2 regions of the Bradyrhizobium sp. 26S5 genome follow, and region 2 is predicted to be linked to the other one. Evidence: predicted binding sites of a transcription regulator. Region 2 holds the regulator's gene; the other holds the start of a gene.
What was found. Region 2 encodes LexA, which represses DNA repair genes until DNA is damaged. Its sites were predicted from a motif close to TGTTCNNNNTGTGTTCNG; they were not measured.
Positions count from the first base shown of each region.

Region 1: ruvC (crossover junction endodeoxyribonuclease RuvC) is a predicted target of LexA. The motif match lies at 3,561-3,578, and genes of this name have one in related genera.

Region 1 covers NZ_CP145948.1:8,125,256-8,134,220, forward strand. The annotation lists gene V5279_RS38425 (metallophosphoesterase) at 1-644, opposite strand, end outside; gene ruvB (Holliday junction branch migration DNA helicase RuvB) at 834-1,883, opposite strand; gene ruvA (Holliday junction branch migration protein RuvA) at 2,080-2,697, opposite strand; gene ruvC (crossover junction endodeoxyribonuclease RuvC) at 3,008-3,535, opposite strand; gene V5279_RS38445 (YebC/PmpR family DNA-binding transcriptional regulator) at 3,735-4,481, opposite strand; gene V5279_RS38450 (methyl-accepting chemotaxis protein) at 4,707-6,467, shown strand; gene V5279_RS38455 (IS110 family transposase) at 6,636-7,670, shown strand; gene V5279_RS38460 (methyl-accepting chemotaxis protein) at 8,112-8,965, shown strand, end outside.
Region 2 covers NZ_CP145948.1:5,231,948-5,240,912, forward strand. The annotation lists gene V5279_RS24300 (MFS transporter) at 1-83, opposite strand, end outside; gene V5279_RS24305 (NAD(P)-binding domain-containing protein) at 83-1,462, opposite strand; gene V5279_RS24310 (ArsR/SmtB family transcription factor) at 1,510-1,827, opposite strand; gene V5279_RS24315 (ArsR/SmtB family transcription factor) at 1,956-2,318, shown strand; gene V5279_RS24320 (MIP/aquaporin family protein) at 2,376-3,077, shown strand; gene arsC (arsenate reductase (glutaredoxin)) at 3,074-3,475, shown strand; gene V5279_RS24330 (HAD family phosphatase) at 4,406-5,032, shown strand; gene glp (gephyrin-like molybdotransferase Glp) at 5,058-6,269, shown strand; gene lexA (transcriptional repressor LexA) at 6,501-7,205, shown strand; gene V5279_RS24345 (hypothetical protein) at 7,548-7,976, shown strand; gene V5279_RS24350 (hypothetical protein) at 8,139-8,366, shown strand; partial or broken gene V5279_RS24355 (ComEC/Rec2 family competence protein) at 8,463-8,965, opposite strand, start outside.

The sequences.
Region 1 (8,965 bases), 2.9 Mb from region 2:
AGGATCACCGGCGCGTCGTCGGTGACCTTTGCAAGCGTCGCGTTGAGATCGTCGACGCCGATGCGGGTGACCTGGCGATAGTGCCGCGCCGGCAGATAGGCGAGCTGGTCGCCGAGGCCGGCGAGCCAGAACGCATGGCCGTCCTTGACGAGCCGCACCGCGTCGTTCTCGTAGACCGGGATGCCCGCCCGCTCCAGCGCGCGGCGCGCGACCGGTGTGCCCTGCCCCAGGCGCTGCACCGCCTTGTCCTCCCAATAGTCGTGATTGCCGAGCACGGCATGCACGCCGAGCGGCGCCTTCAGGCCCTTCAGCACCGCGGCCCATTCGGAGGCCGGAATGAAGCGCGTGACGTGGCGCAGCCCCGCGACATAGTCGCCGAGCAAAACGATGATGTCGGCGTTCAACGCATTGGTGCGCTCGACGATTGTCTCGATACGATCGAGCGACATCCAGGGATCGCAGGCGTGGATGTCGGCGAGCACGGCGATCTTGAGCGGAAAGTCCGCCGGCCATTGCCGCGGCGACAGATCGTAACGCGTGAGCGTGAGCCGGGCGACCGGCTCGCTCAGGCCGTAGGCCGCGGTCGAGGCCGTGACGGCGGTCAATCCGCCGAACCCGCGAAGCAAATGACGACGTGAAATCATGGACGTTTGATCGGTGATGCCTGACGCTTCCTGGAAACGCTCCGACCAATCATAAGCCCTTTGATTGGAGCGGAATTGGGCCGCGTTTGTGCAGACGGCCTGCAGAGACCTCGCAAGGGTTAGCGGGCAAGGTTACCCGGCTGCGCGATGCGCTGCACCAACACGTCTTTTCACGACTTCGGGAGCAGCTCAGTCCTCGTCGCCATTGTTGCCGAACAGGCCGAACTGCGAGGGATCGCGGTTCGGCTCGGCGAGGCCGAGATGACGGAAGGCATGCGAGGTCAGCAGCCTTCCGCGCGGCGTGCGCTGCAGATAGCCGCACTGGATCAGATAGGGCTCGATGATGTCCTCGATCGCATCGCGCGGCTCCGACAGTGCCGCCGCCATGGTCTCGACGCCGACCGGCCCGCCGCCATAGTTCAGGGCGATGGTGGTGAGATAGCGCCGGTCCATCGCATCGAGCCCGGCACTGTCGACCTCGAGCGCGCTCAGCGCGCGGTCGGCGATGCCGCGGTCGATGGCGTCGGCGTCCGCCGCGGAGGCAAAGTCGCGCACGCGGCGCAGCAGGCGGCCGGCGATGCGCGGCGTGCCGCGGGCGCGGCGCGCGATCTCGTTGGCGCCGTCGGGGCTCATGCCGATGTTGAGCACGCGGGCGCCGCGGGTGACGATCTTCTCCAGCTCGTCCTCGGTGTAGAAATTCAGCCGGATCGGAATCCCGAAGCGGTCGCGCAAGGGATTGGTGAGCAGGCCCGCGCGCGTCGTCGCGCCGACCAAAGTGAATTTCGACAGCTCGATCTTCACCGAGCGCGCCGCTGGGCCCTCACCGATGATCAGGTCGAGCTGAAAATCCTCCATCGCGGGATAGAGCACTTCTTCCACCGCCGGACTCAGGCGATGGATCTCGTCGATGAACAGCACGTCGCGCTCTTCCAGATTGGTGAGCAGCGCCGCGAGATCGCCGGCCTTCGCGATCACCGGACCCGAGGTGGCACGAAAGCCGACGCCGAGCTCGCGCGCGACGATCTGCGCCAGCGTGGTTTTGCCGAGGCCAGGGGGACCGACGAACAGCACATGATCGAGCGCCTCGCCGCGCTTCTTCGCTGCCTCGATGAAGATCGAGAGATTCTTGCGCGCCTGGGCCTGGCCGACGAACTCCGTCAGCGACTGCGGACGCAGCGCGGTGTCGCCGACATCATCGGAGCGGCGTTCGGGCGTGACCATGCGCGAGGGCGTGTTCATGATGCGAAACTAGCACGAGATCGTTGTTCTCCCTCGCCCCGCCCTTGCGGGGAGAGGGTCGGGGTGAGGGGCTCCATCCGCGAGCAGGGTGTGTTTTGAGACCTGTACCCCCTCACCCGGATCGCATCTGCGATGCGATCCGACCTCTCCCCGCAAGCGGGGCGAGGTGAAGAAAAAATCCGCTCCGGCGCATCACTCACTTCGACAATTCCTTAAGCCCCAGCCGGATCAGCTGCGCGGTCTCGGCCTGCTCACCGGCGCTGCGCGAGGCGGTGGCGATGGCGGCGGCAGCCTGCGGCTGGCCGTAACCGAGATTGACCAGCGCGGAGATCGCGTCCGTCACCGGGCGCGGCGCGCGGTTGTTGTCGATCGCGCCCGACAGCTGCACCACCGCGGGATCGACATCGGCAAAGGCCGGCGCCTTGTCCTTCAATTCGCTGACGATGCGCTCGGCGACCTTCGGCCCGACCCCCGGCGTACGCGCAACCGCCGCCTTGTCGCGCAGCGCGATCGCGTTGGCCAAATCTGTCGGCGGCAGCGTGCCGAGCACCGCGAGCGCGACCTTGGCGCCGACGCCCTGCACGGTCTGCAACAGGCGAAACCATTCGCGCTCAAGATCCGAGCGGAAGCCGAACAGTTTGATCTGGTCCTCGCGGACATAGGTCTCGATCGAAAGCACCGCCGCTGCGCCCGGCGACGGCAACGCTTGCAGCGTGCGGCTCGCGCAATGCACCTGATAGCCGACGCCGCCGACGTCGAGGATCACGTAGTCCTCGCCGTAGGAGTCGATCAGGCCCTTGAGCTTGCCGATCATCGCGCGCCCCCAAGTTCGGCGCTCGTGGCTCGCACGATCGTTTCGACTTCGGTGAGGGAGGCACCAGCGGAAGGGTTCCCTCCGCCCTTGCGGGGGAGGGTTAGGGAGAGGGGTGCCGCTTGCTCAGTTGGCTGACGCATAACAACGCTCGCACCGCACTCACTTGTCTCGCGCGCTTCGTTGATGCCTCGTCGTCGCACATCGCGCACCGTCGCCCGGGGCTTACCCCTCTCCCCAAACCTCCCCCGCAAGGGGGGAGGGAGCCCAACCAGTGTGCTCTCCTCACTTCGCGATACGTCAGAAGAGTCCCTCATAGGCTCGCCACCCTGAGCCGCAGCGCGGTGCTCTGGCGGTGATGGGCGTGGGTGATCGCGACCGCGAGCGCGTCGGCGGCGTCGGCGGACCGCGGCTCGGCTTTCGGCAACAGGATCTTCAGCATCACCTGGATCTGGTTCTTCTCGGCGTGTCCGGCGCCGACCACGGTCTTCTTGACCTGGTTCGGTGCGTATTCGGCGACCGAGATACCAAACATTGCTGGCGCCAGCATGGCGACCCCGCGGGCCTGCCCGAGCTTCAGCGTGGCGACGCCGTCCTTGTTGACGAAGGTCTGCTCGACCGCCGCCTCCGCCGGCTTGTAGTCGCCGAGCACGGCGGCCAGCCCCTCATGGATTGCGAGCAGCCGGTTCGCCAGCGGCACATCATCCGGCGGCTCGACCGAGCCGCAGGCGATATAGACGAGACGATTGCCTTCGGTCTCGATCACGCCCCAGCCGGTGCGGCGGAGACCCGGATCGATACCGATGATGCGGACGGGAGAGCGAATCGGCTGCGATGTCATGGGGTAGTGATACCGCCTGCGCCGGGAGAACGAAACACAAACGGGCGGGTCATCCCCTGCCGCGGTCGTAGCAGCGAGCCTCGCTCGTCATCCCCGCGAAAGCGGGGATTCAGTACGCCGCGGCTTCTCGGATCAAACTCGGGTCTCTGGAATACTGGATCGCCCGATCAAGTCGGGCGATGACAGCGGAACAAGTGGATCAGCCGCCCATCTTCGCGATCAGCGCGTCGGACACCTCGAAATTGGCGAACACGTTCTGCACGTCGTCGTGCTCGTTGAGCAGGTCCATCAGCTTCAACAGCTTTTCGCCGGTCTCGTCGTCGACCGCGACGGTGTTCTGCGGCTTCCAGGTCAGCGCCGCCTTGCGCGGCTCGCCGAACTTCGCTTCCAGCGCCTTGGCGACTTCGCGGAAGGTGTCCTGCGAGGCGTAGACCTCGTGGCCGGCCTCGCTGGAAACCACATCGTCGGCACCTGCCTCGATCGCAGCGTCCAGCATGGCATCGTCGGAGGCGACCTTGGCGTCGTATTCGATGATGCCGGTGCGGTCGAACATGAAGGCGACCGAGCCGGTTTCGCCGAGATTGCCGCCCGACTTGGTGAAGAAGGAGCGGATGTCGGAGGCGGCACGGTTGCGGTTGTCGGTCAGCGCCTCGACGATGACGGCGACGCCGCCGGGGCCATAGCCCTCGTAGCGGATCTCGTCATAGTTCTCGCCCTCATTGCCCGCGGCCTTCTTGATCGCACGATCGATGTTGTCCTTGGGCATGTTCTCGGCGCGGGCCGCAACCACGGCGGCGCGCAGGCGCGGGTTCATCGCAGGGTCCGGGGTGCCGAGCTTGGCCGCCACGGTGATTTCGCGGGCCAATTTGCCGAAAAGCTTCGACCTCTGGGCATCCTGCCGGCCCTTGCGGTGCATGATGTTCTTGAATTGGGAATGGCCGGCCATGCGACGTCTCTTCGAAAGCGTAGGGTCTGAACGGGTGGAAAACGCGGCCTTATAGGCCCCTGGCGGTCAAAATCAAAGATCGGCGGGGGCCGTCCGGTCCCGGAATACTACCGCATCCCGGAATATGAGGCACTTGTTAACCATGACTTCACGCCCGGATGCGAAGATCGCCCCGTCCCGCCGTAACTTTCCAAGGCAACTTCCAACAGCCCCCACAGAGCCCACATGGCGTTCGGTTTGTTTCGAAAGCAAGTGCCGGAGCCGACTTCGCCCGCCGTCGCGCCGAAGGTTCCAACTGCGGCGGCTGCACCCGACAGCCCCTCCTCGACCGAGACTGATTCGGCCCGGGAAATCCTCGAACTGCTGGAACTCGAGCTCGGCGCGATGATCCGCCAGCTCGAGCGCGCCGCAGGCTCGGTCGCCGACGGCGCCGAAGCGACGGCCGCCAAGCTTGCGACCATCCGTGCCCGGACCGACGCGCTGAGCGGCCGCAGCAGCGACGCGCAGAACACCGCGACGACGTTCTCGGAAGCTGCCGGCCGATTCACCCATTCCGCCGAGGGCATCGGCCAGCAGGTGCGCAGCGCGAGCCAGCTCGCCGACGATGCCGCGGCGGCGGCGCGCGAGGCCACCGCCAATGTCGATCGCTTGCGCGAATCCTCGGCCGCGATCGGCAACGTCGTCAACCTGATCGCGCAGATCGCGCGGCAGACCACGCTGCTGGCGCTCAACTCGACCATCGAGGCGGCGCGCGCCGGCGCGGCCGGCAAGGGCTTTGCGGTGGTTGCCACCGAGGTCAAGGCGCTGGCGGTGCAGACCCAGAGCGCGACCGAGGAGATCTCGAGGAAGATCGAGGCGCTGCAGAAGGATGCCACCGGATCGGCCGACGCCGTGCACCGCATCTCGCAGGCGATCGAGGCGATCCGCCCGGTGTTCGAGAACGTCAACGGCGCGGTCGCCGAGCAGAATGCGATCACCGGCGAGATGGGCCAGAACGCCGCCTCCGCCTCCAGTTTCATCGTCTCGGTCGGCACCAGCGCCGGCGAGATCGACTCTGCGACACGCGAAGCCGCCGCGCATGGCGACAATGTCGCGAAGGCCGGCAAGGCGGTGACAGCCTTTGCCCAGAAGCTGAAGGCGCGCTGCGCGGTGCTGCTGCGCCAGGACGAGCGCGGCGATCCGCGCAAGAACGAGCGCCTGCCCTGCAGCCTCAAGATCGAGATCACGACCGCGCGCGGAATCATCACCGCGCCGGTCTACGAGATCGCGATGGACGGCATCCTGATCGGCGGGCCCGATGCCGACAGACTGCCGGCCCATGAGACCCTGAGCGCGACCTTGCAGGATGTCGGCGCGTGCCGGATCAGGATCGCCGACCGCACCAAAGCCGGCGCACAGGCGCGCTTCGAGGGCGCGATCGCCGCGCTGCGCGAGACGATCGAAGACCGGATGTGGGCGATCCACGAGGAGAACGCCGAGCTGATCACCCGCGCGATGGAAGCAGGCAGCGCGCTGACCAAGGTTTTCGAGAGCGGCCTTGCGAGCGGCGCGATCACGATCGACGACATGTTCGACACCGAGTATGTCGAAATATCCGGCACCAATCCGGTGCAATACCGCACAAGGATGCTTGATTGGGCGGATCGCGCGCTGCCCGCTCTGCTCGAGGCGTTCCTCGCCAAGGACAAGCGGCTGGCGTTCTGCGCGACGGTCGACCGGAACGGCTATCTGCCGGTCCACAACAAGATCTACTCGCATCCGCAGCGGCCGGGCGATGTCGCCTACAACACCGCCAATTGCCGCAATCGCCGCATCTTCAACGATCCCGCGGGCCTCGCCGCCGCGCACAATCAGCGCGCCTATCTGGTGCAGAGCTATGCGCGCGACATGGGCAACGGCACAACCGTGATGATGCGCGAGATCGACGTGCCGATTCGCGTCCGCGGCCGGCACTGGGGCGGCTTCCGCACCGCCTACAAGCTTTGATTGGAATTTCTGTAGATGGGGTAACGGGCCGGCCGCCCGCTCGCTACGGCGCGATTTGGAAGCGCGCTCGCGAGCGGCCTGTTGGTTGGAAGGCGGTCGTCCCTCAAACTGATGGTGTCAATAAACGGAGTCGGGCAAGCCCGCTCCAAGCATCATTAAGGGACGACCATGTACCACTATGCAGGAATCGACGTGTCTTTGGAATGCTCGAGCGTCTGCCTTGTCGATGGGACAGGTAAGATTTTGCGCGAGGCGAGGGTTGCGAGTGAGCCGGAGGCCTTGATCACCTGGTTGCGGTCGCTGGGGTTGGTGCTGGAACGGATCGGGCTGGAGGCTGGTCCGCTGTCGCAATGGCTCTACGCAGCGATGCGGGATGCGGGCCTGGCAGTCGAACTGTTGGAGACGCGGCACGTCCGCGATGCCTTCAAGGCGATGCCGGTGAAGTCGGACCGCAACGATGCCCGCGGGATCGCGCAACTGATGCGGCTGGGCTGGTTCCGGCCGGTGCACTGCAAGTCGATCGAAGCGCAGGAGACGCGGGCGGTTCTGACGGCACGCAAGCTGCTGCAGTCCAAGCTGCGCGACATCGAGAACAGCCTGCGCGGCGTGCTCCGCGGCTTCGGTCTGAAGGTCGGCACGACCACCGAGCGCACGTTCGCCGAACGCATCCGGGAGCTCGTAGCGGGCCATCCCGGACTTGAGATCGTGGCACAGGCGCTGCTCGAAGCCCACGCCGTGCTGCGGCGCGAGTTCAATGGCCTGGATAAGCACACCCAAAAGCTCGCCAGGTCGCACCCTCAAGCCCGCCTCCTGATGACGACACCGTCCGTCGGCCCGATCGTGGCGCTTACCTACGCCTCGGCGGTCGACGACCCGAAGCGCTTCCGGTCCTCGAAGGCGACGGGAGCGCATTTTGGCCTCACCCCGAAGAAGTACCAATCGGGCGAAACCGACTATACCGGCCGCATCAGCAAGATCGGCGATGCCTCCGTGCGCGAGGCGCTCTATCAGGCGGCTCACGTCATGCTGACCAAGCCGGTCAGGAACTGCTCGGCGCTGAAAGGCTGGGCGATGCGGATCGCCCGGCGCGCAGGCCTGCGCAAGGCCAAGGTGGCGCTCGCACGCAAGCTCGCCGTCGTTCTGCATCGCATGCTCGCCGACGCCAAACCGTTCAACCCGATGGCCAAGGCCTCGGCAACCTAAGCAAGGAGCAGCAATCGGTTCTGGGCGGGCCACGACACCAGGCTCTCCCTGAGCGAGGTCCCTGCGCCGGGACGATGGATCCGGTCAGGCCGCCATCCGGGAAGTGGCTCACAACCACGCTTCCGTAGATTGGCCGGCCGGCTCCTCAATGCACCCCATCAGGCGACGGCCTTCGCGCCGATCCCGTACAGAAGCAAGTGCCCGGCGAGTGGATCACGCAAAAAGGGATTGACTTACAAAGGCCCGTTACAGAAGCCCGGATGCGGCGAAGCGTAATCCGGGACGAGCGTGCCCACGGGCGGGAATCCCGGATTTCGCTGCGCTGCATCCGGGCGACGGAGTGCACGCTCAGGCAAGACCGGCGGCGCGAATCACGTTTTAGCTTGAAATGGGGAATGCTGCGGCGGCTCAACCGACCGCTGTGATAGAGGAAGCGCTGATATGTCGGCCGTGCAGCTTGCAGTTCTGGACACCTCATCGAACCGGACGCTGGCCGAACGGCTCGTTGACCAGCTTGCCGACCGCATCGGCGGCCTCGGAGTGGAACTCGCCGACATCGCCGGCAACGTCCAGGAGGTCGCCAACCGCGTCAGCAACCAGTCGGAGCGGTTCCATCATTTGCAGGCGACGGCCGAGACGATGGTCTCGGCCAATCACGACATCGCCAACGCATCGCAGGCGGTGCAATCGACCGCGTCCGCCGCGGTCGGCCAGATCGCGGAGTCGCGCCATGCGGTGGACACTGCGGTCAGCCACATCTCCGAGCTCGTCGCCGCGGTCGCGCGGATCGAGGCGCGGCTTGCCGCGGTCGGCTCCGCGCTGAGCCAGGTCGCCAAGGTTTCCGGTTCGATCGAGGCGATCGCCAAGCAGACCAATCTGCTGGCGCTCAACGCCACGATCGAGGCCGCGCGCGCCGGCACCGCCGGCCGCGGCTTTGCCGTGGTCGCGAGTGAGGTGAAGAGCCTCGCGGAGGCGACCCGCCAAGCGACGCATCAGATCTCCGACACCGTGCGCGATCTCGACGGCCAGATCGGCAGCCTGATCGGCGAGAGCAGCGACGCCTCGCTGCGCGCCAAGAGCGCCGGCGAAGGCGCCCAGCAGATATCCGGCATCATCATGCGCGTGCAGGAAGGCTTTTCATCTGTTGGTGCCGAGATCGACAACGTCGCGCGCGCCGCGACCTCCAATCTCGGTCATTGCGACACCGTGATCGCGGAGCTGAACGAGCTCGCCAAGGGCGTCGATCTCTCGTCGCGCGACCTCAAGCACGCCGACGGCCGCGTCGCGAAGCTGCT
Region 2 (8,965 bases):
GCAGGCAGATAGTAGCTCGACCCCCAGGCCAGTGTCTGGGCCGTGCCAAGCGACGCAATGATGGTCAGTCGGCTGCGGTCCATCAGGCGCAGCCACAACTGGCGCGACCCGCCGCCTTGGCAGTTCCCTTGGCCGATGCGTCATCCGCGCAGCAAGCGTCGGCTTGAACAGGAGCCGGACCACCGCAGCAGTTGCCGGCGCTGTCAGGTCCTTCGACGCCCCCGCGCGTGCAGACACCGGTCTCGGGCAGTTCCAACTCCACGCGTTCGGCCGCTTCGCGATCTCCCGCGATATCGGCAGCAATCGAGCGCACCTGTTCGTAGCCCGTGATCATCAGGAAGGTCGGCGCACGGCCGTAGCTCTTGATGCCGGCGAGGTAGAGGCCCCAATCGTCCTGAACCAGTTCACGCGCGCCATGCGGCCGCACCGTTCCGCAGGAGTGCTCGTTCGGATCGATCAGGGGCGCCAACGCCATCGGCGCTTCGATTGCCGGATCGAGGCGCAGACGGACCTCGCCGAGGAACGACAGGTCGGGACGAAATCCGGTGGCGACGATCAATTCGTCGACAACGATGCTGCGTCCGCAACAGGCCGCGGATGTCGCGATCCGGAGCCGGCCATCCAAGCTGCCGATCGCGGCGACCGGAAAGCCCGCCTCGACCTGAACACGGCCCGAGGAAACCAGCGACGCGAAGTGCGCGCCCAATTCGCCCCGGGCGGCCAATTTGTCATTCGCGCCGCCACCAAAGGCCTTTGCAGGGTTGGTGCCGCGAAGCAGCCAGATCGGGTGCGTGCCCGGCTCCTGCTCCGCCAGCGTCGTCAAATCGGTCAGCGTGCTGATCGCGGAATGCCCGGCCCCCAGCACGGCAACCGCCCTGCCCGCATATCGGCCCCGGTCCTTGCCGAGCACGTCAGGCATTCCGTAGGTGATATTCCGTTGGGCCTCGCGCTCCCCAATCGCGGCAAGCCCGTTTGCACCAGCCGGGTTCGGCGACGACCAGGTGCCGGAGCTGTCGATCACGGCGTCGGCGCGCAGCGTCTCCGGACCTCTGCCGTTCTGATAGCGAATTTCGAACGGCGCCTTTTCGCGGTCCTTCGTCTTGGCCTTGTCAAACCCGGCACGTGACACCGCGGTGACACGGCTCGACGTCCGGATCACATCCTTGAGCGGCGTCCGGGTCGCGAGCGGAGTGAGATACTGATCGAGCAGTTCGCCGCCGGTCGGGTACACCTTGGGATCGGGCCGATTCCAGCCGATGTCGGCAAGCAGCCGCGCGGCGGCTTGATCCACATTGTATTCCCAGGGCGAGAACAGCTGAACATGCTGCCATTGCCGAACCGCATGGCCGGCCTCGGCTCCCGCCTCCAGCACCACCGGCGTCATGCCGCGCTCCATCACATGCGCCGCCGCCGCAAGGCCGACCGGACCCGCTCCGATGATCGCGACCGTCTTTGCTGGCATCTGCTCATCCCGTCTTTCTGGAATTATCGAATGACCCGACAAAAAAATCAGGCCGCCGTCTGCGCCGCGTTGCATTGCGATTCCTCGACGCAACACTCCGCCACGAGGAAATCCACCAAGGCTTGCATCGTGGCGTATTCGGCATGGCAGACCAGCGTGGTCCCCTCGCGCAGTTGCGAGATCAGGCCAACGGAGACCAGTGCCTTGACGTGATGCGACAGCGTCGACGCCGGAATCTTCAGCCGCTCCTGCAGGCGCCCCACCGGCATGCCGGCATGTCCAGCGCGGACAAGGGCTCGGTAAATCTTGAGCCGGGTCGGATTGCCCAGCGCTTCCAGGCGTGCAGCTGCGTCGTCGATCTTCATCCGCAAAGCATGCGTCCTCGCCCCACCTCCGTCAATCGATATTTCTAGAATATTTGAAATATATGATGCAGCCGTTTGAGGCGGAATCCCGCTTGACCTCAATGCGATATTTCCATAAATCTGGATATATGGAAACGGAAGAAGCAGTGCTGGCTCTCGCCGCACTTTCGCAACCGACCCGGCTGGAGGCGTTTCGGGCGCTCGTCAAACACGAGCCCGAGGGACTCGCGGCCGGCGACCTCGCCCGCCTGCTGGAGGTGCCGCAAAACACCCTGTCGGCGCATTTGTCGATCCTCACCCGCGCACGCCTGGTCACCTCCGAAAGGCGAAGCCGATCGATCGTCTATCGCGCCAACCTCGACGAGTTTCGCAACGTCGCGGTGTTCCTGCTGCGCGATTGCTGCGACGGACGGCCGGAGATTTGCGCGCCGGTTGTCGAGAGCTTACAGCCCTGTTGTCCTCCGCAGCGAAAGGAGCGAACGCGTGGCTGAGCAAGGCGCGATCGATTTCGCCGGCCGCGCAGTTCATCCAGAGCCCAGGGCCAATTGATGGAGACGTTCGACCTTCCCCGGCGCCTTGCCGCCGAAGCGCTCGGCACCGGCATTCTCGTTGCGACCGTGGTCGGATCCGGCATCATGGCCGAAACCCTGACCAAGGATGTCGCTCTTGCGCTTCTCTGCAACACGTTGCCGACCGGAGCGATCCTCGTCGTCCTGATCACCGTGCTCGGTCCGGTTTCCGGTGCCCATTTCAATCCGGCCGTAACGCTCGTCTTTACCGGCCGGCGCGAGCTGCCGGTGAACGAGGCCGTGCTCTACATCGCAGCGCAGATCGCAGGCGGCGCCGTCGGCACGATGGCGGCGCATCTGATGTACGCTCATCCCTTGATCGACCTGTCGATGAAGGTCCGGACCGGCGGACCGCAGTGGTTTGCGGAAGCCGTGGCCGCCTTCGGCCTCGTCGCCACCATTCTGGCCGGCATCCGCTTTCAGCGCGCGGCCGTTCCCTGGCTGGTCGGGCTCTACATCACAGCCGCCTACTGGTTCACGGCATCAACGTCGTTCGCCAATCCGGCCGTTGCGATCGCACGCTCCCTCACCAACACGTTCGCCGGTATTCGGCCCATCGACCTTCCGGGGTTCATTCTCGCCGAGCTCTGCGGCGCGATGGCCGGCATGTTGCTGATGAACTGGCTGCTCGGCCGTCCCAAACTGTCCGGCGGCATTGCCATTGCGGAGACACGACCATGACCGTCACGATTTATCACAACCCGGATTGCGGCACCTCGCGCAACACGCTCGCGATGATCCGCCAGAGTGGCACCGAGCCCGTCGTCATTGAATATCTCAGGACGCCGCCGGCGCGCGAAACACTCAAGGAGTTGATTGCCGCGATGGGCATCCCCGTGCGCGCCCTGCTGCGCGAAAAGGGAACGCCTTACAAGGAGCTCGCTCTCGACCAGGCGAAATGGACGGACGACGAATTGCTCGATGTCATGCTGGCGCATCCCATTCTCATCAACCGGCCGATCGTGGTGACGCCGAAGGGTGTGCGATTGTGCAGGCCGTCGGAGGCCGTCATCGATCTTCTGGACTCACCGGTTGGACGGTTCGTGAAGGAAGACGGCGAAGTGGTCGCGGCGCGGTAAGCGGCCGAGGCCCCACAGCAACCCAATTGAGAGGGTCTTCCCATCGGTGGTTCCCCGGACAAGGCACAAGTTTCCACGGAAGGAGCCGGAACGGACACGGACCCACGTTAGTTGAACAGATTGATTTTCGAAAAGGGAGCGTCATCACCGTGACCCGGAAAACCTTGCAGGCACGCTCCGAGCAAGCGCTCGTCGTCATCATTCTCAGCACCGGCGCGCTCATCGCCTATTTCGGCCTGGCGCTTTCGAGGATGTGAAAGGGCGGCTCCGAAGTAGCTTGATGCGCCAAGGCCGGTGCCCCTGCCACTGAGTTGCCCGACGGCGCAAGCCCCCCCGCGCAAAAATATTTCTGTTTATCGGCGCACCCAACTCAGTGTATGAATTGTCCCGTCTCACCCGATCGAGGGGCGCTGCGCATCGTCACGGGTGTTGCGGTGAGATGCGGTGGACGCTGATGTCACAAGTGACGAACGTGAACAAGCCCAGTCTCGCCGGGGAGAGCACGAAGTAAGCCGTAACCCATCGCGCAGGGAAAGCCGGATTGCTCCGGTTACACCTGTGGTCCTACCCCCGGTGCTTTTTGTTGCACCGGACCCATGGGTGCGATCGGCACCCGGCTTTCCCTGCGCCCTCTGATTTTAGAGCGGCGAAACGACAGGTAAGACTCGGGCAAATCATGTCGCGAGAATGCGGAGCTGTATCCCCACCCCCGCCTGTCATCGCCCGGCTTGACCGGGCGATCCAGTACGCCGCGGCTCCTCGGCTCACACACTGGCGTCTCTGGAATACTGGATCACCCGCATGCGCGGGTGATGACACCGCGCAAGAATGGACTGAGCCGGAATGAACGTCAGCACCCTGGTCGCATGCCTGCCGCACAAATCGGGGAGATTGCCGCCTGCCCGCAATTTTCGTACATGGTTTCACGCAATGACCCCGCAACTCTCCCCCAATTCCGTCGACGTGCTGCTGTTCGATATCGGCCGCGTCGTGCTCGATATCAGCCTCGACAAGGCGATGACGCACTGGGCGCGGCAAGCCGGTTGCGCGCCGGCCGACCTCGCCGGCCGTTTCGTCGTCGACGACAGTTACAAGCATCACGAGATCGGCCGGATCGACGACGCGGCGTTCTTTGCGAATTTGCGCCAGTCGCTCGGCGTCGAGCTCACCGACGCGCAATTCCTCGAGGGCTGGAACGCGATCTTCACCGGCGAGATGCCGGGCATCGCCCCCCTGCTCGCGGCCGCCGCAGCGCGAATGCCGCTCTACGCCTTCTCGAACACCAATCCGGCCCATGTCGCGCATTTCTCGGTCGCCTATGCCGGGTTGCTCAGCCACTTCCGGACCGTGTTCCTGTCCTCGAGCATCGGCCTTCGGAAACCCGACGCCGCGGCCTACGATCATGTGGTAGAAGCGATCGGCGTGCCGGCGTCGCGGATCCTGTTCTTCGACGATCTGGCTGCCAATATCGAAGGTGCGCGGGGGCGTGGCCTTCAAGCCATCCACGTGACATCGACGGATGACGTGGCAAGGGCGCTGACCGCACTTGGTATTTGACCATTTGCATTGAGGAGTTTTGCGCGTGGCCCTGATGCCGGTTGCCGATGCCCTGTCCGCCATTCTTGCCGGCGCCGAACCGCTGCCGGAGGAGATGGTCGCGCTCGATGCCGCCTACCATCGCACGCTGGCGCACGACCTCGCGGCGCGCCGCACCCAGCCGCCCGAGCCGATGTCGGCCATGGACGGCTACGCGGTGCGCGCCGCCGATGCGGCTGATCTCAAGTCCCGGCTCAAGGTGATCGGCGAAGTCGCCGCCGGCCGGCCGTTCGAGCGGACGCTCAGTGCCGGCGAAGCGGTGCGGATCTTCACCGGCGGCGTGATCCCCCATGGCGCCGATGCCGTCATCATCCAGGAAGACACCCGGGTCGATGGCGACCACATCTCGATCACCGAGGCAGCGAGCCCGGGACGGCACATCCGCCCGGCCGGCGTCGACTTCCGTGAGGGCGACCTGCTGCTCAACGGCGGCAGCCGCCTGTCCGACCGCGCGCTCTCGCTTGCGGCCGCCATGAACTATCCGGAACTCGCGGTGCGCCGCCGCCCGAAGGTCGCAGTGCTCGCCACCGGCGACGAACTGGTGATGCCGGGCTCCCAGCCCGGCCCCGGCCAGATCGTCTATTCCAACGGCTATGCGCTGCGTGCGCTGGCGCGCGCCGAAGGCGCCGAGACCGTCGATCTCGGGGTGGCCGCCGACACGGTGGCCGCGACCACGGCCGGTATCCGCCGGGCGCGGGAGGCCGGCGCCGACATCCTGATTACGACCGGCGGCGCCTCGGTCGGCGACCACGATCTGGTCAAGCAGTCGCTGGAGGCCGAGGGCGTCGCGATGGCGTTCTGGCGGATCGCGATGCGGCCCGGCAAGCCGATGATGCACGGCCGGCTCGGGGCCATGCGGGTGATCGGCCTGCCCGGCAATCCGGTGTCGTCCTATGTCTGCGCCTTCCTGTTTCTGGTGCCGTTGATTCGGGCTTTGAGCGGTCGGAACACGATCCATCATGTCCGCACCACCGCCGTGCTCGGCCGCGACCTCGCCGCCAACGACCAGCGCGAGGACTATCTGCGCGCGCGTCTCGAGGAGCGCCAGGACGGCGCGCTGATCGCCACGCCGGTGATGCAGCAGGATAGTTCGCTGCTCGGGAATCTCGCTGCGGCGCGGGCACTTCTGGTACGTCCGCCGTTTGCGCCCGCCGCCGCCAAGGGCAGCGAATGCGAGATCCTCACACTGCCCGACTGAGGTTTTCGCGGGCTGCCGATTGCGCGCCGCCTGATGCGTTCACCGGAAATTAATTGGTTGCGGAACACATATCGAACATATAGTGTCCGTTCATGATTTGTTTCGAGTACTGGTGTCTACAATCGGGAAGCCGCCAGGGAGCATTGCGCTCCCGAGATCAGGCCCCGTCTGAAGGCCCCACCTGAAGAGTCTCGGAATCGAACGACGCTATCAACCGGGGGAATGCTCGAGATGCTCACGCGCAAACAGTACGAACTTCTGCGTTTCATCAATGAACGTCTGAAAGAGGCCGGCGTGCCGCCCTCCTTCGACGAGATGAAGGATGCGCTCGATCTGCGCTCGAAGTCCGGTATCCACCGCCTGATCACTGCGCTGGAGGAGCGCGGCTTCATCCGCCGCCTGCCCAACCGCGCCCGCGCCATCGAGGTCATCAAGCTGCCCGAACTGGCCGCCGGCGGCGGCAACGGTCGCCGCGGCTTCACGCCGAGCGTCATCGAAGGCACCCTCGGCAAGCGCAGCAGCACGCCGCCGATCGCCGAGGACGACGGCAACCGTCCGGTCGCCGTCCCCGTGATGGGCCGGATCGCGGCCGGTACGCCGATCGAGGCGCTGCAGACCCGCAGCCACACCATCAGCGTGCCGCCCGACATGCTCGGCTCCGGCGAGCACTATGCGCTGGAAGTACGCGGCGATTCCATGGTCGACGCCGGCATCCTCGACGGCGACATGGCGCTGATCCAGCGCAACGACGTCGCCAACACCGGCGACATCGTGGTGGCGCTGATCGACGAGGAGGAAGCCACCCTGAAGCGCTTCCGCCGCCGCGGTGCATCGATCGCGCTCGAGCCGGCCAACACTGCCTATGAAGTGCGCATCCTGCCGCCGAACCGGGTCCGCATCCAGGGCAAGCTGATCGGGCTGTATCGCAAATACTGACGGCGGCGGAGCATGATCCGGAAAAGTGCGGAGCGGTTTTCCGAAAAGGTCATGCTCGAACAGACATATGGAGCGGGATGACGATTCGAAGAAAAGTCATCCCGATCCGGGAACGAGCAACAGATCGGATCGTTCCTTGGAAGATAGTGCGACGTGCGGACCACCTAGGATGCGCCCTGATACCTCTCGCGCAGTGTAGCGCGTTTGTGATTGAGGCGTTCGACGGCCAGTCGTACAATCGCCCAGAAACGAGCAGACACTCGTTTGCTATCGTCCACTCTGGTAGAGGCCTGCGCCTCAAGGAGAGGCACGGGTCGCTACCTCGAAAAGAGGAGCCATCCGATGTGTGACTATAGTCTGCACGCCGTGGCATCGCGCCCCGCCATTGTCGGAGAGACGCTGATCACCACGACTTTCCGCGGCACGTCGACCCGCGGCTTTGCTTCGGAGAACGATCCCACTGTCGCGGTCTGCATGCTGCCGGGCACCGAGCTCGCTTTCGCCGAGAACGTTCGCTACGACAGCCGCTGGATCTGGACCAAGACGATGAATTTCCGCGTCGGCGTGTTCAACGAAGTCGAGCCCGACGTGCCCGATCGCCATCATGACGCGGTCGAATTCCCCGACGGCAGCCACGTTCTGGTGACCCAGCTCGTCGAGGGACAGCGCGTCAGCGTGCTGCAATTGCCGGCACTGCATCCGCCGGTCGAGCACAAGCCGAAGGTTGTGGAGCGGCGGCCCTCCGCATTCGCGTCGCTGTTTTTGGGTTGAGCGCATCGTCGCCGCGGAATGAGCCACTCGGCGGCGGATGACCTTAGGCGATTTCGAGCGACCCCGGATTTCCGCTTCCGGGGCGCAGCAGGAGATTTGCGTCGGCGAGCGCCTTGGCGCATCATCGCGTACGGAGGACGTGTACTCACGGAAACCTGCGCAGTGGTCGACAAGGTCACATGGCAAAAGGCTGGACGCGTCACTGAGCCGGGCCGCTACATGTTCCGGTTCGGCTGGCTGACAGTGACGGCCGATGATCTCAAGGTCTGGGAGCAGTTTCCCGAGGCCATCTTCACCCTCGTCAAGAAGCCCGACGCCGGCCCCGATTCCGACGAGTACCATCTCGGCCTGTTCGAGCTGCCGACCGGCCCCTCGCCCGGCAACGGCTGAAGCGTTTTCGAGCGAAGTGGACACCGGTTCGCGTGAAGAAAACGCGTGAAAACAAGAAACTAGAGTTTTGGTTCTGATTAAATCAGAACCAAAACTCTAGTCGTCGCCCTGCAGGTCGGTCTCGGCCGGGGTCGCATCGACTGCGGGCCGCGGCGCGGCGGCGGGTGTGCGGAGGACCGTCTCGCTCTCACCGTCACCGGGAACCGCCGGCGACCACGGCCGGTCGATGCCGCCGGGCTTCACCGCATCGACGGCGTAGCCGGCGCCGGTCCGCCGCAGCACCAGCGCACCGTGGCGCCGCAGCCGCTCGGCATCGATCACCGAGGCCGCGCAACCCTGCGGCGCCGGCCGCGCGGTGACGATCAGCGCCGCCCGCTCGCAATCGTCGGCCAGCGCCTCCGGCCGCATCGCCAGCGCGACGAAGGCGCCGCCCGGGCCCTGGGTGACGCAGCCGCTCGGATCGCAGGAGACGCCCCCGCCGAGCGACGCATCGGCGGCGGTCCGCGCATCGGCATCCGCCGCCAGCCATTCCTTGACCAGGAATGCATCCTTCGCGCTATGCATCAGAGCAGCCGCCCGTCGCCGCCACGCACCGCGAC